Regions from separate parts of the Carnobacterium alterfunditum DSM 5972 genome, predicted to be linked through region 1. Evidence: riboswitches for the same ligand, from Rfam matches in the RefSeq annotation. Region 1 holds a riboswitch; the other holds the start of a gene.
What was found. A riboswitch is a leader RNA that binds a small molecule or an ion and turns the genes downstream of it on or off. The one in region 1 is predicted to bind FMN.

Region 1 (11,542 bases):
TACCAAGTCTACCTGTGTATTAATTGATTCAACCATTCTATCCGCTCCATTTCTTTTAACTTGTTACATTCATTATACGTTGTTTTAAATGATTTAGGCAATATAAAAAGTGACTGAGAGAATCCCAGCCACTTTTTATATTAAAACTATTAGCGCTTCACAGATTTCAAATATGCATTATATTATAGAAGTCCGATTACATGTCCAAGGATTCCGACTACGAATAAGCCAAGAATGATGACGATTGGATTAACTTTATGCTTAAGCAACCACATACAACCCATTGTTAAACCTAATGCAGCTAAACCTGGGATCAATTGATCCAAGTTGTTTTGTAAAGTTGTTACTTTAATAGGTGAAAGTGCCAATCCTGAATTTACTTGTTCAAAAGCTTGGCGAACACCTTCACCGCCATTAGGAAGTTCATTCCATACAATAAATGCGCCATCGTCTAATTGAACTTCGGAAACGACAGGTTGGAAACTAATTGATACCCAACGCTGTACCAGCGCAGCCAGTACGAACATACCTAAAATTGATGCACCTTTTGTAATATCTTGCAATAAGCCGCCTGAAAGGTCATCAGTGATTTTAGAACCGGCTGTATAACCAAGTTCTTGTGTATACCACATGAATCCCCAACGAATTAGGTTCCAAGCTACGAAGAAAATGATTGGTCCAAGAATACTTCCACCCATTGCTAATGATGCTCCTAGAGCACCTAACATCGGACGTACAGTAAACCAGAAGACTGGATCGCCAACACCGGCTAAAGGACCCATCATCCCAACTTTAACCCCTTGAATTGCTACATCATCAACTGCTGCGCCATTAGCACGTTCTTCTTCAAGTGCTAATGTAACTCCAAGAATTGGTGAAGCAATATATGGGTGAGTATTAAAGAATTCCAAGTGACGTTTTAACGCTGCTGCTTGGTCCTCTTGAGTTGAATATAATTTTTTAATTGCTGGGATCATTGCATATGCCCAACCACCATTTTGCATACGTTCATAGTTCCAAGAACCTTGGATGAACGTTGAGCGCCATGCTACGGATAAGCGATCTTTTTTTGATAACTCGATTTTTTCTGCCATGTCTCTTCTCCTCCTTCGGAATTAATAATCGTTTAAGATATCGCCTAGTGGGTCACCTGAGCTGCTTCCGCCGCCATTTGATGAGCCTCCCATTTTAGAAAGGTTCAAGTAAATTAGAGCAAGAGCTACGCCAATTGCACCAAGAGCAATAAGTGTTAATTGTGAAATAGCTGCTACTACAAAACCGATAATGAAGAACGGCCATACTTCTCTTGTTGCCATCATGTTGATTACTAATGCATAACCAACCGCAACAACCATTCCTCCACCAATTGCCATACCTTCAGTTAACCATGCTGGCATTGACTCTAAGAAAGATTGAACAGTTTGTGCTGGGATGAATAAAAGTGCTGCTGCAGGAATTGCAATACGAACCCCTTGCATAGCTACTGCTGATAGATGTAACATTTCGATTTTTCTGAAATTACCATCTTCAGCTGCACTGTCCATTAAATGTACGATAGGTACAGCTAATGTACGAACAACCATTGTTAAGAAAAGTCCTGCTACTGCAAGTGGAACCGCAATTGCGATCGCTGATGGAACTCCGGCAACGCCTTGTCCACCTAATACTAAAATAATTGCTGATGCAACTGATGCTAATGCAGCATCTGGTGCTACGGCTGCTCCAATGTTTGCCCAACCAAGTGCAATCATTTGAAGTGTTCCGCCAAGAACAATACCTGCTGTCAAATTACCAGTTGCTAAACCGATTAATGTACATGCTACTAGTGGTTGATGGAATTGGAATTCATCTAAGATTCCTTCCATACCTGCTAGGAAAGCAATAAGAATTACTAGAATCATTGATATAATAGACATAATAGGCCTCCTATTTAATTTAATTTTATTTTAATTCTATTTTATTTTACTGCACGTGCTAATTCATTTTTTGCTTTTTTAAGAAGGTCTTCCATATTAGCACTAGAATCATTTGGTACTTTACGTACATCAAATTTAATGCCTTTTGCTTTCATCTCTTCAAAAGCTTTTACATCTTCTTGTCCCATAGAAAGAACTTTATTAACGACAACTTTACCAACTGAATGTGCTAGTGAACCAACGTTAACTTCTTTAATGTCTACGCCGCCTTCCATAGCTCTGACAACATCTCTTGGATTTTCGAATAACAATAATGCTTTCGTATCTCCAAAACGGGGATCCTTAGAAATTTCAATCATTTTATTGATTGGAACAACGTTAGCTTTAACTCCCGGTGGTGCTGCCTGTTCGATCAATCTTTTACGAAGATCATCTTTAGCTACATCATCTGAAACGATAAGAATGCGACTTGGTAACACAGATTTTGTCCAAGCTGTTGCTACTTGACCATGCAACAAACGAGAATCAACACGTGTCAAAACTAGTTTGATTTTACCGTCACCCCTTACTGTACCTGGTGGGATCGAACCTTGTACTGGTGCAGCAGCTGCACTAGCAGTTGGTGCTGGTTCTAATTCTTCTGGTCTAATTCTTACGCCTTCTTTTGCTGTTTCAATAACATGTGCTGCAATTTCTTGAGCTGAAGTCATTGACAAACGAGATGCATAAGCTTCAATTACCATTGGTAAATTCAATCCAGAAACGATTGCCCATTTATCTTTGCGTTCTTCAAACAATGTGTTAGCTTGATTAAATGGAGTACCTCCCCATAGATCAACTAAGAATAATACTTCATCTTGATCGTCAAACGATGCAATTGCAGTTTTCATTTTTGCTTTTACATCTTCTGGGCCTTCACTTGGCATAAGGGTAATAGCTTTAACATTTTCTTGTTCTCCAAAAATCATTGCGCCAGATTGCAAGATGCCTTCAGCGAATTCGCCATGGCTTGCTAGTATAATTCCTACCATACTTCTACCTCCTAAATAGTTTATTTCTATTTTTCTAATTAGACTCGACTAACAGAATTGATTTTTTCCTTTTTATTAGTTTTCGTCTAACCTTCGAACATCTTCCTAATTGCTAACACCACCGCCACCTTTCATTCGCAATCTAACCGTTTACAGTTTAGATTACTTTAATTGTATTATTAATATTGTCCATTACTTATTATAATGCAAATATCGTGCCAATTTTAGTGTATCAATAAAAAACACTTAAACACCAACGTTATCAAGTGGAATAAAAACACGTTACCGATACACTAATTAGTGTATCGGTAACGTGTTTTTCGTTTTTTAACTTTTTTATCTTTAGTGTATTATTTAAATTTTAAGTTTACAACATTTCTTGTAATTCTTGGATATCATTTATCCTTATATCTGATTTCTGCAGTTCTTCCTCCGTTCCAAAACCATAGTTACAGCCTATAGTAACTATATTATGGTAGTGGCCAATTTCAAAGTCATGTATGCGATCTCCTACAATAAGAAAGTTTTCTTTATATTGATCTTTAAACATTTGAAAGATGTCATATTTAGGGATATACCCAAAAGATTCTGTACAGTACATATCAACGAAGTAATGATTTAACTGAAAAGCTTGCTGATGTGCTTTCATATAATCATTGCTGCAATTACTTAAAAAGATAAGGTTATATCCCTTACTGTTTAAGTAAGCCAAGGTTTCTAAAACTCTTGGATATAGTATCGCTTCTTTTGCAAGAGCTTTTTTTAATAAGGTTTCTCCTATGATTTTTGAAGCTGCTATTTGATATTCAGCATCTAAATCAGGCATAAAGTTTTCCCACATATCTTTACTGCTATACCCTAACCATTTAGTGATTTCTTCGTCTTTCCAATCTTTTGGGACAGCCTTTTGATTATCGACCAAGTAGTTGTAAGCAGTTTTGAAAGCAGTAATATAGTTTGCCGTACTATCTTGTAAAGTACCATCATAATCAAAAACAATCGTCTGAGTGCTCTTTAGTCTTGGTTCATCCATGATCAGAACTTATATAGCTTTCAGTAAATTAGCCATTTCAATGGCCGAAACAGCTGAGTCATACCCTTTATTTCCAGCTTTAGTACCGGCACGCTCAATTGCTTGTTCAATGTTATCTGTCGTTAAGACACCGAACATTACAGGTACACCTGTGTTCATTGCAGCTGTAGCTACTCCTTTTGAAACTTCAGCACACACATAATCGTAGTGCGATGTAGCTCCTTTGATCACAGCTCCTAAAGTAATAATAGCATCATACTTTCCTGAAGCTGCCATTTTTTGTGCAATTAACGGAATTTCATAAGCTCCTGGTACCCAGGCAACTGTGATTTCTTCCTCTGACATGCCGTGTCTTTTCAACCCATCCAATGCACCACTCAATAATTTTGAACCAATAAACTCATTAAACCGTGCAACTACGATACCTACTTTTAAATCTTTAGCAATTAATTGTCCTTCGAATACGTTCATTTTTTATTCCTCCAGTTAAGCTATTTTTTTAGTGGTGCATAATTCTTTATTTTAATAGTTCAAATAATGTTTCATTTTTTCTTGCTTGGTTTTTAGATAGGCTTCATCTTCTTTATAAGCCTCCATTTGAAGCGAAACTCTTTCCACAATATCTAAACCATATTTTTTCATACTTTCTACTTTTAGTGGGTTATTGGTCATCAGACGCAGTTGAGAAACACCCAAGTCATCAAAAATTTGTTTACTTTCATAGTATTCTCGCATGTCAGCCGGGAAACCTAGCGCCAAGTTCGCTTCGATTGTATCGTATCCTTGATCTTGAAGTGCATATGCTCTTATTTTATTGACCAATCCGATACCACGACCCTCTTGTCGCATATACACCAAAGCACCACGGCCTTCATCAGCAATGTGTTTCATTGCTGCATCCAACTGTTGACCACAGTCGCATTTTTTAGAACCAAACACATCACCTGTTAAGCATTCTGAATGGATACGGCAAAGTACCGGCTCCCCATCGCTGACATCACCCATGACCAAAGCAACATGGTGTTCACCCGTAATTGCATGTTCATAGCTGTAAATTTCAAAATCGCCGTATTTGGTGGGCAATAGTGCTTTAGATTGACGGAAAATAATCTGTTCTTTGGTTTTACGATACTCAACCAAGTCGGCAATTGTACCGATTTTCAACTGATGCTCTTTGGCCAAATCCAACAACTCATTTCTCCTTGCCATTGTTCCATCTTCACTCATGATCTCACAACATAACCCAGCAGGTTGTAACCCTGCTAAACGCATCAAGTCGACCGTTGCTTCTGTATGTCCATTCCGGACCAATACACCTCCGTCAACAGCTTCTAACGGGAACATATGCCCTGGTCTTCTAAAATCTTCCGGTTTTGCATCATCGGAAACCAATCTCATAGCTGTCAATGATCGTTCCACAGCCGAAATCCCAGTTGTGGTCTCTACATGATCTACTGAAATAGTAAAAGCTGTTCCATGGTTATCTGTACTATCCAGACTCATTTGTGACAAGCCTAACTTTTTAGTATAGCTTTTGGCTATGGGCATACAGATGAGACCTTTAGCATAACTAGCCATAAAGTTCACATTAGCTGTCGTAGCAAACTCAGCAGCACAGATAATGTCTCCTTCGTTTTCTCTATCTTCATCATCTACCAGTAATATATTTTTTCCAGCTCTCAAATCGGCAAGTAATTCTTCAATTGTATTAAACATATCTCTCTCCATTCTGTTCTAAAAGAACCCATTTTCTTTTAAAAAGCCTTCCGTTACTTGACTCTCTTGAACGCGCTCTTTCGAATCTATTCCTAATAATTTTTCGACATACTTTCCGATCATATCGCATTCAAGATTGACGGTGCTACCAGGCTGCTTCTGCAGCAAAACTGTTTCCTCTCCTGTATGCGGAATCACAGAGACTTGGAAAGACTGGTCATCCACCGTCACGACCGTCAAGCTTACACCATCAATAGCTATGGAGCCTTTTTCAATAATGTACCGTAACAATTCAGGACTTGTTTCAACCGTGATCCAAACAGCATTGCCATCACGTCTAAATTCTCTTATCTGACCTGTCCCGTCGATGTGACCACTAACCATATGTCCGCCAAGCCGAGTTGCCAAACTCAATGCCCGTTCCAGATTGACGTAACTTCCAGGAGCTAATTCGCCTATGTTAGTCCTTTTCAAGGATTCGGACATGACATCCGCCTCAAAAAAATCTTTTTCTATTTTTGTCACTGTCAAACAAATACCGTTTGTCGAGATGCTGTCTCCGACATGCGTTCCTTGCAACACTTTTTGACCTTTAATTCTAAGAACTGAGGACTTTTCAGCTTGTTTGATTGATTTAATGATTCCCATTTCTTCAATAATTCCAGTAAACATATATTACCTCCTATTAACCGATTTTTACTTATCCATATATCCTTCCAAAAACAGATCCTCTCCGACCATCACAGCCGTCAACCGATTGATTTGGAAAGCATTTTTTAATGATAGGATACCTGCTCCTTCAACAGCCGTTTTAGCATTTTTTCCTCCGATGATTTTTGGTGCAATATAGGTCTGTATTTTGTCCACAATATTTTCTTCCAAAGCCGAAAAGTTCAAGGTAGCTCCACCTTCCAACAAAATACTATCGATACCCATAGCTCCTAATGTTCTCATTAATTCTCGTAAATTTACTCTCCCAGACTTCTCTTTGGTCATGATGACTTCAATACCCATTTGCTTTAAGGTCGCTAATTTTTCTCTGTCTGCTCTTTTAGTAGTGGCGATAATTGTTTTAGCTTTATCTTGATCCGTCAATATGGTTGAAGCAATCGGGATCCTTAGCTGACTATCCACAACGATTCTAATAGGATTATTGCTGTTTGGAATTCTAGCAGTTAATTGCGGATCATCTTTAATAACTGTTTCTACTCCTACCATGATTCCAGACAATTCATGTCGTAGGCAATGTACTTGTTTTCTAGCTTTTTCACCAGAGATCCATTGCGATTCGCCAGTCACCGTGGCAATTTTACCATCTAAGGACATCGCATTTTTCATAACGACAAAAGGTTCTTTAGTGACAATGTATTTTATAAAAATCTCGTTCAATCGTTGGCTCTCTTCTTCTAAAAGACCTGAGACTACCTCAATCCCATTCTTACGAAGCCTTTCAATTCCTTTTCCAGCAACTAGCGGATTTGGATCGAGTGTTCCCACGACTACCCGCTTAATTTTCTTATCTATCAGTAAGTCTGAACAGGGAGGCGTCTTCCCAAAATGGGAACAAGGTTCTAGTGTGACATATAGCGTTGCTCCGCTCACATCTTCTTTTGCTGATGCGATAGCATTTACTTCCGCATGGGGCTGTCCATATTTTTCGTGATAGCCTTGTCCGATAATTCGTCCAGCTTTCACGATCACAGCTCCAACTAAGGGATTCGGGGCTGTCCAGCCTTTGCCTTTTTTGGCTAGGTCCAGTGCCATTCTCATATATAGTTCATCCAACACTCTCACTCCATTCAAAATAAAAAAGCCCAAAGAATTAATTCTCAGGGCTTTTATCATTTTTGTTTGCAAGGCTCAACAAATAAATCCGCATACGCTGTACTCGGTTACTTTTGAACTCTTTAAACTTTGTCTTCGCTTTATCCAGACTATACTGTCGGCTTCGGAATTTGACCGAATCTGCCTTACGGCTCGTGGGCTTTACCACCGGTAGGGACTTGCACCCTGCCCTGAAGACTATTCAATTTTTACAACTCTACACAAAAAAGCCCCAGACTTTTACATCCAGGGCTTCGACTTATGGCTAAATAAGACTATTTAATAGTTGCTTAATAAACTTATGGTTCCCATAGATCTTAAAATAAGACCTCAGTTATCCAAGTTTTTCTGCAATCGATTTGTCTTCGCTTTATCCAGACTATACTGTCGGCTTCGGAATCTGACCGAATCTGCCTTACGGCTCGTGGGCTTTTACCACCGGTAGGGACTTACACCCTGCCCTGAAGACTATTTAATTTTATAAGGTAAGAGTATCTTGAAATACAGTATATGTCAATATTTTTCAAGTTTTAATTTTCTGACACCTTTGTTAAGGAGTAAAATGTGCAGCCACAACTAATTTTGGCTCTGTTAGATGTCTCTTTTATTGTAGCCTATAAATCCGACGCCAGAAAGAACTATTCCTACTATACTCAACGTGCTCAAAGGAAACCAAGCAAGCTCTTCATTTGGAAGTTGCGGTATGTGGTAGAAAGCTGATAAATTTTTCAACCACGCTGGAAATTCGAGTAGGTTGCCCAGATAAAGGACTAAAAAGGTAAAAAATACGTAGGTCCAAACTAAAATCGCTCCCTTAGGGAAAGCTCCTACTAGTAATGTCGTTAAACCCAGCACCACCCAAATAGCTGGAATATAGACAAGTGAAGACATTAAAATGGTCCCTAAATCAATACTTTTTTCCATTACTTGACTTGCCGAAGCATACAGCCCTAGTCCAATCAACAATTGCATCACTATCGCTGTAAAAAATGCTATGGCATAGCGACTACCCAAAATTTTATTGCGAGAAACAGCTCGGCTATAAAAGTTGTCCGTTCTTCCTTGCCTTTCTTCTTTTTTTAATTTTAATAAGATAGAAATACCAGGAATAGCTGCAAAAACAGACACGATACCAATCAATAATGTGACAAATTGTTCTGTCATAGAAGCAGTCGTACTATCTGATAAAATTCCTTGGACCAATTCAAAGTCTGAGAAGTAAGCTTCTAAGTCTCCTAAAATGGCACCGTAAGCAATACTCATTAAAAAAATACCAATAGCCCATGAAATAATGGTTCCTTTTTCTAACCGCCAAGTTAAACCAAGCTGGCTTTTTAAAAAAGGTGAGGCATGGATCTTTCCTTTTCGATCAGACAGCAGGCCTGCATTGATATCTCTTTTATGATCCAGATAAAAGGCACCTACCAACAAAACTGCAGCTCCACAGACCAAAGCAATAACCGGCCACCATTCGTTTCCAGCAAATACATTTGTTCGAACAGTCCATCCTAACGGAGAAAATAAAGACAATGTTTCATTACTGACATCTCCGATTGCTCTTATAATATAAGCTGTTATCAATGTTCCAAAAGAAATAGCTATCGCTCCTCTTGTCGTTTGTGCAACTTGTGCAGCAATCATTGCAACTCCTGCAAAGAATAAGCCTGTACTTGCAAGAGCAGCACCATAGAGTAAAGAAGATTCTAAATAAAACACTTCTTGATCAACTAATTCTAAACCTATCGATAAAAGCATGAAGATTGAGGTGTTTACAATGGCCATCATTATTGCAGCAGCTGATAAATAAGACAACCGTCCAACTGGTAACGCTCGAATGAGTTCCAAACGGCCTTCTTCTTCATCCATTCTCGTACTTGAGGTGACAAGCAAGATATTCATAATACTCACTGCAATAGCTGAAAACAGCAATAATTCACTTGCAAAAATGGTTCCTAGATTAAATGATTCAATCTCATAACCCTTTCCCAGCATGGCTACCATAGCCGGATTTTGCATCGTTAAGCCAAATTCAACGATTTCTTTTTGACCTGTATATATAGTTGTATACGCCGTTAAGGATGCCATTGAAACACCAACCAAACCGATTAACCACAAACTGATTTTCAATCTATTCCGCTGAAAAAGCAGTCGTATGATTCGAGTTGTTCCTTTAAATAACTGAGCGACCATTATTAGACACCTTCCTTTGTGGCGCTTGGTTTCTCACTATCTCCTTTGTAGTGACGGATAAATAGATCTTCTAGCGTTGGCGGACCACTTTCAAGCTTTAAAACGCCGAATTGGCTGATATGACTAATGATTTTTGCCATTTCTTCATTATCTACCTGAAACGTCCAACCCGCTTTTGTATGGATGACATCATGTACCCCTTTTAAATCGGACAATCCAGTCAGCGTCTCCTGCGTTTCAACGATCAATTTTGAGCGTATCAAATGGCGCATTTGGGAAAGCGTCCCTGTTTCAATCAGTTCACCTTCGCGAATAATAGCTACCCGATCGCATAATTTCTCAACTTCTGAAAGAATATGGCTCGATAATAAGACGGTCTTTCCTTGTCGTTTCACCTCTAAAATACACTCCTGAAAAATACGCTCCATTAGCGGGTCCAATCCTGCAGTTGGTTCATCAAGAATATATAGATCAGCATCTGACGCAAAAGCTGCAATCAAGGCTATTTTTTGTCGATTCCCCTTTGAATATGCCCGACATCTTTTCGCTGGATCTAGTTTAAACAGTTGGATCAGCTCATCGCGCCGGCTTTTATTGCCATTACCACGCATAGTTAAAAATAAATCAATCACTTCACCACCGGTTAGATTAGGCCATAGATCAGCCTCACCTGGAACATACGCTATTCTTTTATGAATTTCTACAGCATCTTTCCAGGCATCTTTTCCAAAAATCGTCACTTGTCCTTCATTAGGTTTTAACATCCCTAACAACACACGAATAGTCGTCGACTTACCAGCACCATTTGGACCAATAAAGCCATATATTTCACCTTCATTTATGGATAGATCGATTTTTTTCAAAGCTGTAAATTTCCCAAATCGTTTAGTCAATCCTTTTACTTCTACGACATTCATTTTCACTCCTCCTACTGCTACACTTTCTGGCTGGCGGTATTGATTACAATTATTATATTAGGGCGTGTCTGAAAACTGACTGCCATCCTGATTTTCGGTATAATAAAAGAAAACAGGAGTGATCATGATGAGTATTGAACGTTATGAGCTGACTGATGTGCAGTGGAATCAAATCAAAAATCTGTTTCCCGAATATCACACAGGTAGACCACCTAAAAGCAATCGTATAATGTTCAATGCTGTTTTATGGATTGCTAGAAGCGGTGCTGCTTGGCGAAATCTGCCAAAAGAACGTTACGGATCATGGAAAACGGTCTATAGCCGCTTTTGTTTATGGCGTGATACTGGTTTACTTGAATCCCTTTTTATTACGTTGAATTATGAAGCAGATTACGAAAACTTGAGTATCGATTCAACCGTTGTAACGGCGCATCAGCAGAGTGCCGGTGCAAAAAAAGGGGGCTAAATTCTGTCATCTCGCAACATATCGGTAAAAGCAGTGGTGGGCACACAACAAAAATACATGTCATCGTAGACGGATTAGGAAATCCATTATATTTTCAGCTATCAGGTGGAAATCTCCATGATAGTGTTCTCGCTATTGAAGTTCTTCAACACGTTGAAATACAAGGCAGTAATGTTATTGGCGATCGTGCATACGGTTCTTTAGACATTCGGACTTATGTGACGAATCACGATGCGACTTATACCATTCCACCAAAGAAAAATACAAAAGAACCTTGGACTGTTGATTGGTGGCTATATAAAGAACGTCATTTGGTGGAGTGTTTCTTTAATAAGTTAAAGCATTTCCGTCATATCGCGACACGTTATGATAAACTCGCAACGTCCTACTTAGCCTTTGTATATATAGCAGCTATTTTTCTCTTAACCAAATAGTTTTAAGACACAACC
Region 2 (11,542 bases), 570 kb from region 1:
GTCATGTGGGGTCCTATAATCTAATATTTTTCTGGGATAATCATTCATCCATTGTTGAATTCGCAGGCATTGTGTCTCAGTGAATTGGCTGATAGGCTTCCCTTTAGGAATGAATCGACGAATAAATTTATGTTGATTCTCACTCGTTCCTCGTTCAAAAGAAGCATAAGGGTGGCTGAAATAAACATCTAAAGTGTCTTTCAAAGCCTCATCTAGTCCCGCGAATTCAGAACCATTATCTGAGGTAATCGTTTTGAAAAAAGTTGGAAAGTCCTCTCTGGATCGTGCTTGAAGAGTACGAATCGCTTGATTTACAGATTCTTGATCTTTACCATTTATTTTCATAATAACTTCAAGGCGTGTTTGGCGTTCAACCAAAGTGAGTAATACGGCATCTGTCTTTATTTTGTTGCCAATCACAGTATCGATTTCCCAGTGACCAAAGGTTTTACGATTATCAATTTCTTTTGGACGGTTGTCAATTGATTGTCCAAGTATACGCTTATTTGGACGCTTCTTCAGAGATAATACCTTCGGTTTCCGAGACAGCTTTTCTAGAAGGTCGAGGTTTTTCGTTCTCATAATCTCTCTATCTATCCAGTAATAAAGTGTCGTGGTACAAGGGATAATTGTGGGATCAAACAGCTCATGCTTTAAAGCAAAGCCAACCACTACATCAGGTGACCATTTATCAGTCAACATTTTATCATCGGCCCACTCTATAAAGGCATCTGTATCCGCCCATTTTGGTCGACGGCCACAGTTTAAACGATGCTTGTCATAAACAGCCTGACCGGTACCAGCATCATAAATTCTAATAAAATAATCATAAATCTTACTCTTTTGCTTTTGACGTTTAAGTTGAGTAATTGTTCCACGCTTTATCTCATTATTGATTGTTTGAGGTACTCGATTCAGGACAATAGCAATAGGACGATTCGAATAATCTTCCTGTTTCAAAATAGCAATTTGAGATCGTTCTGAATAAGATAAGTGTTTCCCCTTACGTGCTGGTGTGTTATCGTTAGAGTGCGTCATGTGAATTCATCCTGTCTATTGAGAGTTAGTGGTAACTTCAATATAACATGAAATTCACATGGCGTTTTTATATTTTAGCCTTAGTGGCTAACTTCATTATATAATCCAGCTTTTTATTTAAAACTAACTTTTGTCATTTGATTACGGAATAACCAAGTTTTTAATTTTGCAAAGAGTAAGATAAATACTGTGCTTACTATTGCCCCTTTTACTATATTAAAGGGTATAACACCCATTAATAAATAATCACTAATAGATCCTACACTAAAGTTTAATACTTTTAAGTATAAAGGAAGTAATAAGAAATAATTTACAAATGATAGAACAATTGTCAATGATGCAGTTCCAATCACATTTGCAAAGATAATATTTTTCGTATCATGAATTTTAGACTTCATGATCAAATAAATCGGTAACGTATACGCGACCGAAGCGATAAAACTTGCAGTATCCCCAATCGGATATCCTGCATCACCGCCCGTTTGGATATAGTGAAGCAATGAACGAATAAACGCGATCATTATTCCTCCAACTGGACCGTATAAAAACATACCAACCAAAACAGGAATATCACTAAAATCTACTTTTAGAAAAGTAACTCCTGGAATTATTGGAAAACCAAATGAAATCAAAATGGTTGCAAAAGCGGCTAACATAGCTATTCCCACCATTTTTTTTGTGTTACTAGTTTGCATAAAAATCCTCCTAAAAGGATTCATCAGCCTAGGCATTTCTGAGTTTATTTAAATGACGGTTTGTCAAATTAAGTGCAACACCTTTTCCATAAACGCTTCGTATGGTGTTTTCCAGTCCAGGCATTTTCTGGGCCGATTATTAATCAAGGAAAGAGCTTCTTCAACTTCCTCTGTGAGAATGGTATCAAAATTCGTTCGTTTTGGGAAAAACTCCCTGAAAAGGCCATTACTATTTTCATTACTTCCTCTCTGCCAAGCAGCGTACGCATCAGCGAAGTACATTGGAATGTTCAACTCTGATTCAATCACGGTATAACAGGCAAATTCTTTTCCTCTATCCGTTGTAAAGCTTTGAAAGGCTTCTCGTGGATAAAGAGCATGAAGAGTTCGAATGGCTCGCTCCATTGACTTTGCGGAACGATCCGGTATAAGAATGGCTTTATACCAACGGGTTTGACGTTCTACAAAGGTGGCAACACAGCCCTTCGCTTGACCACGACCTGAGACAACAGTATCCAACTCCCAATGACCAAAAGTCGTGCGTTTTCTGATTTCTTTTGGCCGTTTGGAAATCGGTGTGCCGACAACAAATCGACCTCTTGTTTCCTTTGGTTTTTGACGCTTCCCTTTCTGACGCAAGACCGTCAAAGGCACGTCAAGCAAACCGGCATAAATCCAGCGGTAAATGGTTTTGAAGGTCAAGGATCCTTGAAGTAAACGGCCACTAATTTGTTCTGGAGACCACGTTTGATCCAACTTTTCTTGGATAACTATTTTTAGCGAGGCTGTTAGTTTAGAATGAGCCCCGCAGGCAGCTTTCCTTTGATTATAAGATGTTTGAGCTTTTTCCGCTTGGTAGTTTGGGTTTCGTTGGCATTCTCTAGAAACGGACGAGGGAGAGCGATTTAGCTTTTTCGCAATTGTACGAATGGACATCTTAAGTTCAAGATAGACTTCTATTTTGGAACGTTCGGTTATGGTAAAATGAGTGTAGCTCATGACAACTCCTCCAATCGAATGGTAGTGTGGTAACTTCATTCTATACGAGGACGTCATGGGTTTCTTTTATTTCGTCTTGGGTGTTGCACTTAATATTACAATTCATCAAATAAAAACAATATAAAAATGCTCGTTCTAATTATCTTTAGATAGATAACTAAACAGAGCACTTGAACAATGATACCTATTCAAATAAACTCCATCTTCTTTATCCAGACTTTACTGTCGGTACTGGAATTTAACCAGTTCAACTAAATAATGCTATTTAGTTCGTGGACTTTACCACCGGTCGGGAATTACACCCTGCCCCTGAAGACGAATCTTTATATTTTTTTAACACTTTTATTATATACCATAAAAGAATAAAAATCAATGATTCTATTTACTTTTAATTAGTAAATCAATCTAAATAAGGTAGATGAATAATAAATTTTGTCTGTTCGTTTACCACACTTTTCACTTCAACAAAACCATTATGCGCTTCTACTATGTTCTTTACAATGGATAACCCAATGCCTGTTCCCGTTTTATTCTCTTTCATTACCATGCGAGATTTATCTGCTTTATAGAAACGATCAAATACATAAGGAATATCTTCTTCTAAAATTCCTGTTCCATTATCGATGACTTCAATTAAAACTTCATCCATAATTTTATCTAGGTGTACCCAAATTCCTACTTTTTTCTTTTCTTTTTTTGTCAAACTAGTATGTCTGATAGCATTATTAATCAAATTTACGAACACTTGATTCATTTTATCTTCATCCATAAAATATGAATTCAAATTTGAATCGATCTTTAATTCCATTTGGATATTATTTTTTTCGGACATAGTAGCAAACCGCGTGAATAAGTTTTTGAAAAAATCTTCAAAATAAACATCCATTTTTGTCAATTTGATAAACCCGGCTTCCATTCTAGAACTATCGAGCATTTCATTTACCATCCGATTCATTCTAATCGATTCTTCTCCGATTATTTTAGCCATTTCTTTTTTTTCTTCTTGCGTTTCAGCCACATCATCTAAAATAGCCTCACTATATCCTTGTATCATAACTAAAGGGGTCCTCAATTCATGAGAAATATTATTTATAAAATCATTTCTCATAATATCAAGCCGTTTTTCTTTTGTTATATTTTGAATGGATACTAATACACCACGTACACTTTCAAGATTTTCATCAAAAAGCGGTATCAAGGTTATTCTATAATAGTACTCTTCGATATTATTTTCATAAATTACTTTCTCAGGAAATTTTATAACAGAATCGATTCGGTGCTCTAACACTTCAGGTATAACCGTTTTCATTACTTGATTTGATCGGTATAAATGTTGTAAAAACTCATCTCCAAGTGGATTAGACATTAATAAAGTTTTATCTTGGTTGTAATACAACACCCCGGTAGAAATAGAGGTCACAATGTTTTCCAATAATTCTTTCTCTTGTCTAGTTGCTGCTCCTGTAACTTCCAATGACTTACCCATTTTATTCATAGCTAAAGCCAATTGAGCTAATTCATCTTTATAATTCGATTGGGCTTGTTTTGAGAAATCGTTCTTAGCATAATCATAAGCTATATCTCTTAATTGTTTTAAAGGTTTTCCAAGCCTGCGTTGGAGGTAGTAAAATAGTAAAATACCTATAATAATATAAAGAATAGCATTGATGGCTGACCATGTTTTCATTCTACTATATGTGCTGTTTAAAAATGACAAATCTCCGTAAATATATAACTGACCCTCTTGATCATTAAAATTAAAATCTTGTTTTTTTAAGATATAAGGTGTGTTTATCTTTCCGTTAAAACTGGTTTTATCTATTATTAAAAAATTTTCACCACTCGCTAAAGCAGTTTCGAACTTGCTAGTTGATTTGATTTGATTAAAGTTATTTAATTGTTCCTCCAAATAAATATTTGAAGAATAAATCAAGGGTTCATCATCTAATTTCACGATCAAAGACAAGTGAGGATCATAAGCTCTTGATTTGTCGATATTTTCTATTAAAAAACCTGGATCTTCTTCTAGAATACTAACTAGAGAGTTAATTGAACTTTCAAAATCGTTCATATAATTTTCTTCTATATTTTTTTTATAAATTATTCCATATACTTGCGTGGCAGTAAATAAAAAAAAACCTATAGCTAACATCGTTGCCAGCCATATACGCGTAACTAAACTACTTAGTTTAAACATATTTTTGCCTACTTTTCAGATTCTTCTGGAAAAGAATTAAATTTATATCCCAGGCCCCAAACGGTTACAATCATTTTGGCAGCTGGCTCTGAGTATTTCGTTAATTTTTCTCTCAGTCGTTTAATATGAGTATCTACCGTTCTTAGATCACCAAAGAATTCGTATTTCCATACTTCGCGCAATAACTGCTCTCTTCCAAAAATCTGATCAGGGGATTGTGCTAAATAAACTAATAAATCATATTCTTTAGGCGTTAAATTAACTGGATTTCCATCTACTAGCACACGGTGAGATTGGTCATCTATTTCAAAATGCGGCATTTCAATCAAATTTGGATTCGCTTTTTCTTTCGGCTTGTTGCTTTGTGTTCTTTTTAAAATAGCCGATACCCTTAAAACAACTTCTCTAGGACTAAATGGCTTCACAATATAATCATCCGCACCAACTTCAAATCCCTCTATACGGCTTATCTCTTCTCCCTTAGCAGTTAACATCATAATAGGAGTGTTTTTAGTTTCACGTATTTTTTCAGCCACTTCGATCCCATTCATCTTAGGAAGCATCAAGTCTAACAAAATTAAATCATAATCTTTTTCTAAAGCCATTTTAACGGCATCTTCTCCATTATCTGCTTCAAAGATAAGATAATTTTCTCTTTCTAAGTACATCTTTAATAGTCTGCGAATTCGATCCTCATCATCTACTACTAGCAGATATATAACTTCATTTTCCATTTATTTACACCCCATTATTCTACATTAGGTCTTACTTATAAGATGCCTAGTCTAACCTTAGTATACACAACAATTGTTCTAGTTTTCAACTATTTCAAATGATTTCATGCTTAAAATATAGAACGTTCTTAAAATAATCCTTTAGTAAGCCAAAAAAGCACTTATCGGTGTACTCAAATAAACATTATTTTATTTAAATTTCAAAAAAAACTTGGATTTAGTGCTCCCAAGTTTTTTTTGAATTTTATTTAGTTGTCTCTTCTTGTATTGCTGAATTACGTAACTGATAGATTTCAAACGTTTTTAATTCACGCCATTCACCAGGTTGTAATCCATCTAAAGTTAACGTACCATAAGACTCTCTTTTTAATTTTTCTACTGGGTGTCCAATAACTTGAAACATATTTTTAACTTGTCTATTACGGCCTTCATGTATAGTTAATTCCACCATAGTAACATCCTTAGTACGATCTGATGAAAGGATTTTTGCTTTTGCTGGTGCTGTCTTTTTACCTTCAATAACAATACCTTTTTCAAGTCTATTCAGTGATTTTTTGTCTACTAAGCCTTTTACTTTAACAACATATGTTTTATCTATTTGGTGCTTAGGGTGCATCAACAATTGGGAAAGTTCTCCGTCATTTGTCAACATTAATGCTCCTGTTGTATCATAGTCTAAGCGCCCAACTGGGTAAATACGTTGCTCGATATTTGTAAACAGATCGGTCACTACTGGACGTCCCTTATCATCTGAAACTGCCGTGATCATATTTCTAGGCTTATTCAATAAAAAATAAACTGGTTCTTCTCTATAAATCGGTACTCCATCGACTTCCACTACATCAGAATTCCCAATTTGAATACCCATTTCCTTAACAACTTTTCCATTTACTTTAACATGACCCATAGAAATAAGTTCCTCTGATTTACGTCGTGAAGCTACTCCGGCATGTGCTAAAACTTTCTGTAATCTTTCCATAATTTCTCCTTAATACACTCTATTTTTATTCATTTTCAAATTGCTGGTTAAAACGTTCAAAAAATAAATCAGACTCTTTTTCATTATTTTCTGTTTCTAAATCGGTTATTTTAGGTAAATCATTTAAATCTTTGAGTCCAAAATAATCCATAAAATACGCTGATGTCCCGTATAAAATAGCTCTTCCAGGACCTTCCACGCGTCCCTTTGGTTCAACAAGACCTCTGAGCGTTAATTTTTGCAGTGCTCCGCTTGTTTGGACACCACGTATCTCATCGATCTCCATTCGTGTTAAAGGCTGCTTATAAGCAACAATTGCAAGCGTCTCTAACGCGGCTTGTGAAAGATTCGTTGTCAACGGTGAAACCGCATATTTTTTTATAACATCAGCATACTCTTTTTTGGTTGCTAATTGATACTGATTTCCTATCTCGAGAAGCATTAATCCTCTGGACGTTGAATCTTCGTATCCTTTTTGGAGTCGCATAAGAAATTGATAAACCTGTTGAGTTGAACACTCCAGTAAAACAGAGATTTCCTCTAATGAGAGGCCTTCATCTCCAGCTACGAAAAGGAGTGCTTCAATTGTTGCTAATTCATCCATGCTACTCATCACCTGTTTCTGATGGATAGACGGTAATATCTCCGTAGGTTACTTTTTGCTGAATAAATACATTTTTTTCTTTGATCAATTCAAGTAAAGCCATGAAAGTCGTTACCATCTCATTTTTTGTTGGAGTATCAAAAAGACCAGTAAATAAAACACCTTGATTTTTTTTTACACTTCTCAATTTTCCCATAATAAAATCCATCTTTTCATTAATAGATGTTTCTTCTGCTTTGATTTTTGTTTGTAAAGGTATTTTTTTTGCTTTTTTATTAAACATGTCTTGAAAAGCAGCAACTAAATCAAACGTACTGATTTGAAGTGGCTCTAGGGGAACATTTTCTTGTAAAAACTCTAAATTAGCTGGCTCCTTAGAAAAGTATTGACTTCTTTCTTCTTCTCTTACTTTTAATATCGCCGCTGCTGTTTTAAATTTCCGATATTCCAACAATTGTTCTACTAATGCATCTCTAGGATCCTCACCAGATTCATAAAATCCTTCATCTTCTAGATTTACTTCTATTTCTTGCTTAGGCAGCAGTAGTTTGCTTTTAATTGCCATTAAAGTAGCTGCCATAACTAGATAGTCACCTGCAATATCTAACTGCAATACTTTCATAGCTCGAATATAATTTAAATATTGAGCAGTCACTTCAGCAATAGGAATGTCATAAATATCAATTTCTAAATGCTTGATCAATTGCAACAATAAATCTAGTGGTCCTTCAAATGCATCAATTTTTATATTTATGTCGGATGACATTTAACCCTCGCCTTTTTCATCAGCTATTAAATTTTGCTGTTCGTTTTTTTTACTTTTTTCTTGCTCCCATTTGATAATTAAAGATGCTGTTTCCAACGTTCCCATTACTTTTTTTTGTGGATACCGTTGCTCTAACGCCTCTGAAATTTTATAACTGATTCCTTCATTTCTAAATGAAGGATTGATTGAGATACGTCTTAACAATATCATATCGTTTCCGATCTCTACGCCTATTACAGCTATGATATCTTCAGTTTCTTCGCTTTTCCATAAATAAAGTTTATGATTCTCTTCACTTTGATACCAATCCATTTCGTCTTGTAAACGTGAAACATCTTTTAAATCGGGATCAAATGAAAGTAAACCCATTGAAATTTTTTCATAATCATTTTTGTAATCGAGTAACATATTATCCTCCTAGTACTATAAGTTTGCAACTGCTTGATGTTAGCCCCTATCTTAATTTACTTTAATAAAGAGAGCATTCTAATCTCATCAAGTCTGCATAACTTTCCCGCTTAATAGCTAAAAAAGCTTGCCCATTTTCAACAAATACTACCGGTGGTCGTGGTATACGATTGTAATTACTAGCCATAGCATACCCATAGGCTCCGGTACTAAAAACGGCCAAAATATCTTTATCATCTGCTTTTGGCAACGGCAGATCCCATATCAACATATCGCCAGACTCGCAACATTTTCCAGCAATAGAATAGGTTTCTTCTATTTTATCCTCCATACGATTAGCTAAGACACCAGTATATTTTGCATCGTATAAAGCAGGCCTAATGTTATCCGTCATTCCCCCATCAATCGCCAAATAATTTCGAACATCTGGGATTACTTTTTGCGAACCGACTTGATACAAAGTAATGCCTGCATCTCCTACTAAACTACGTCCTGGTTCGATCCAAATTTCAGGCATCGGCAGTTGAACGTTTGCTGAAACGATTTGAACTTCATCAATCAAATTATTCACATAATCCTCGATTGGCAATGGCTCATCTTCAGCTGTATACCTAATACCAAAACCGCCGCCGACATTTAAAACACGCAAATGAAAGCCAAACAGCTCCTGCCATTTTTTTGACTCCGTCAGTAACTTATCAACAGCTAATCTAAAACCGTCAGTTTCAAAAATTTGTGAACCAATGTGGCAATGCAAACCCATCGTATCGATATATGGCATTTCCAAAGCTGATTGTAAGGCTTGTTGTGCTTGTCCGTTATTTAAATCAAATCCAAATTTAGAATCGGTCTGACCGGTGGTTATATAATCATGGGTATGAGCTTCAACGCCAGGCGTCACCCGTAACAGAATCGATACTTTTTGTTTGCGTTGTATTGTATACTCATTTAATTTTTTTAATTCATGAAAATTATCGACCACAAAGCAGCCAATATCATAATCTAACGCCGCAATAATTTCTGAATCGGATTTATTATTCCCATGAAAATGTATTTTTTTACTCGGATAATTTGCTTGGATCGCTGTATAAAGTTCTCCTCCAGAAACTACATCCAAAGACAACTCTTCCTTGGCCATCAATTGATAGATGGCTAAACAAGAGAAGGCTTTGCTTGCATAGGCAACTTGAGCAGCAATATTTCTATCTTGAAAAGTCTTTTTGAAAGTTCGAACTTTGTATTTAATTTGAGAAACATCATAGACATATAAGGGTGTTCCATATTTTTCAACTAATGAAACGGTATCTATACCCCCAATTTCTAAATGGTTGGCTTTATTTATTTTCATTGTCCCGGTCAATAATCTTTTGTCCATAAATCGGCTATCCCCATTTCAGGTTCTCTTGTTTTTTGCTTTACTTACTTTAACACAAAAAAATGCTTTTCTCAATATAGGCTTACACCTTAAGTGTGTACCCGTAAATACCTTGAAAATACGATTTGTATTAACCTAAAAATGAATCATGAGTAAAAGAGAAACTATTTAAAAGTACGGCTAGTAAACCATAGCTTTTTCACAGTTTCTCTTTAATATATGATTGATCATATTTCTGAAAGAATATTTTTTACTAGAGCTTTAAATGTATGCTTAACGCGTTGTGTTGTTTCTACAACTTCCTTATGGTTTAAATTAGCTTGCATTCCCGCTGCTAAATTGGTAATACATGAAATACCGATCACTCTCATACCTGCATGTTTTGCTACAATAACTTCAGGAACGGTAGACATTCCCACGGCATCAGCACCAAATAATCGAACCATTTTTATTTCAGCAGGTGTTTCATACGTCGGACCAGAAAACCCGATATATACGCCCTCTTTTAGATCAATAGCCATATTTTTAGCCACCGAACGAACGATTTTTTGGTAAGCCGGATCATACGCATGACTCATATCTGTAAAACGCGGACCCATTGAATCATCATTAAGACCAATCAATGGATTTGTTCCTGTATAATTGATTTGATCCGTGATCATCATTAATTCACCTGGGGTAAAATCAGTGTTGATGCCGCCAGCTGCATTCGTAACGATCAATGAATGGATACCAAGAGCTTTCATTACGCGAACTGGAAAAGTTACCTCTTCCAAAGAATAGCCTTCATAAAAATGAAAACGACCTTGCATAGCTAGTACTTTTTTACCACCAAGTGTACCATATACTAATTGTCCAGCATGTCCTTCTACTGTAGAAACTGGGAAATGAGGAATTTTGCTATAAGAAATAGCAATCGGATTTTCAACCTCTTCTCCTAACTCACCCAGGCCTGATCCTAAAATCAAACCAATTTCTATATCTTGGACCCCATTTTCTATGATGTAACTTTTTGCCTCATTAACTTTTTTTGAAAGTGTTATGGTCATAATTTTCCTCCAGTTACTTATCCTTTTTTTACTTCAATTCTTCTAAAAAGCTTTTACCGAGACCTGTATCTTGAACACCAAAATTATCTGCAATGGTAGCCCCAATATCTGCAAAATTCCCTTGAGGTATTTCGCCCTGCCCTTTCATAGATGGAGAATAAGCGAGTAAAGGAACGTATTCTCTTGTATGATCTGTTCCAGGAGCTGTTGGATCATTTCCATGGTCAGCCGTGATCAATAATAAGTCGTCTTCTTTTAATTTACCGACGATTTCTTCAATACGAGCATCAAATTCATCTAATGCTTGAGCATACCCAACGACATCACGGCGGTGTCCAAACTTAGCATCAAAATCAACCAGATTTAAAAAACTGATACCTTCAAAATCTTTATCCATGACGCTTAACAACTTGTCCACGCCATCCATATTGTGTTCCGTACGCACGGACTCCGTAATTCCTGCTCCATTATAAATATCATTGATTTTACCGATTGCAATAACGTCTTTGCCAGCTTCACTTAAGTAATCCAATACCGTTTTACCAAAAGGATCTAATGCATAATCGTGTCGTCCGCTTGTTCTTGTGAAATTACCTGGTTCACCAACATATGGACGCGCAATAATTCTGCCGATCATATAAGGATCGTCTTTCGTTATATCTCTTACAAATTGACAAATACGGTATAATTCCTCTAAT

Region 2: linked by a shared signal. The riboswitch ahead of BR50_RS10615 (IS30 family transposase) and the one ahead of ribD (bifunctional diaminohydroxyphosphoribosylaminopyrimidine deaminase/5-amino-6-(5-phosphoribosylamino)uracil reductase RibD) in region 1 are both predicted to bind FMN.

Annotation. Positions count from the first base shown of each region.
Region 1 is NZ_JQLG01000004.1:1,572,189-1,583,730, reverse strand. It holds gene BR50_RS07880 (DUF956 family protein) at 1-36, opposite strand, end outside; gene BR50_RS07875 (PTS system mannose/fructose/sorbose family transporter subunit IID) at 183-1,094, opposite strand; gene BR50_RS07870 (PTS mannose/fructose/sorbose transporter subunit IIC) at 1,116-1,916, opposite strand; gene BR50_RS07865 (mannose/fructose/sorbose PTS transporter subunit IIA) at 1,958-2,947, opposite strand; gene BR50_RS07860 (HAD family hydrolase) at 3,315-3,980, opposite strand; gene ribH (6,7-dimethyl-8-ribityllumazine synthase) at 3,990-4,451, opposite strand; gene BR50_RS07850 (bifunctional 3,4-dihydroxy-2-butanone-4-phosphate synthase/GTP cyclohydrolase II) at 4,503-5,696, opposite strand; gene BR50_RS07845 (riboflavin synthase) at 5,715-6,368, opposite strand; gene ribD (bifunctional diaminohydroxyphosphoribosylaminopyrimidine deaminase/5-amino-6-(5-phosphoribosylamino)uracil reductase RibD) at 6,393-7,466, opposite strand; FMN riboswitch at 7,609-7,723, opposite strand; FMN riboswitch at 7,878-7,993, opposite strand; gene BR50_RS07835 (ABC transporter permease) at 8,112-9,710, opposite strand; gene BR50_RS07830 (ABC transporter ATP-binding protein) at 9,713-10,627, opposite strand; one part of gene BR50_RS12615 (IS5 family transposase) at 10,752-11,091, shown strand; one part of gene BR50_RS12615 (IS5 family transposase) at 11,091-11,527, shown strand.
Region 2 is NZ_JQLG01000004.1:2,147,144-2,158,685, reverse strand. It holds gene BR50_RS10625 (IS30 family transposase) at 1-1,038, opposite strand, end outside; gene BR50_RS10620 (ECF transporter S component) at 1,152-1,733, opposite strand; gene BR50_RS10615 (IS30 family transposase) at 1,797-2,732, opposite strand; FMN riboswitch at 2,930-3,053, opposite strand; gene BR50_RS10610 (sensor histidine kinase) at 3,133-4,929, opposite strand; gene BR50_RS10605 (response regulator transcription factor) at 4,938-5,663, opposite strand; gene BR50_RS10600 (pseudouridine synthase) at 5,908-6,642, opposite strand; gene scpB (SMC-Scp complex subunit ScpB) at 6,668-7,246, opposite strand; gene BR50_RS10590 (segregation/condensation protein A) at 7,248-8,012, opposite strand; gene BR50_RS10585 (GNAT family N-acetyltransferase) at 8,013-8,420, opposite strand; gene lysA (diaminopimelate decarboxylase) at 8,482-9,795, opposite strand; gene BR50_RS10575 (purine-nucleoside phosphorylase) at 10,023-10,844, opposite strand; gene deoB (phosphopentomutase) at 10,873-11,542, opposite strand, start outside.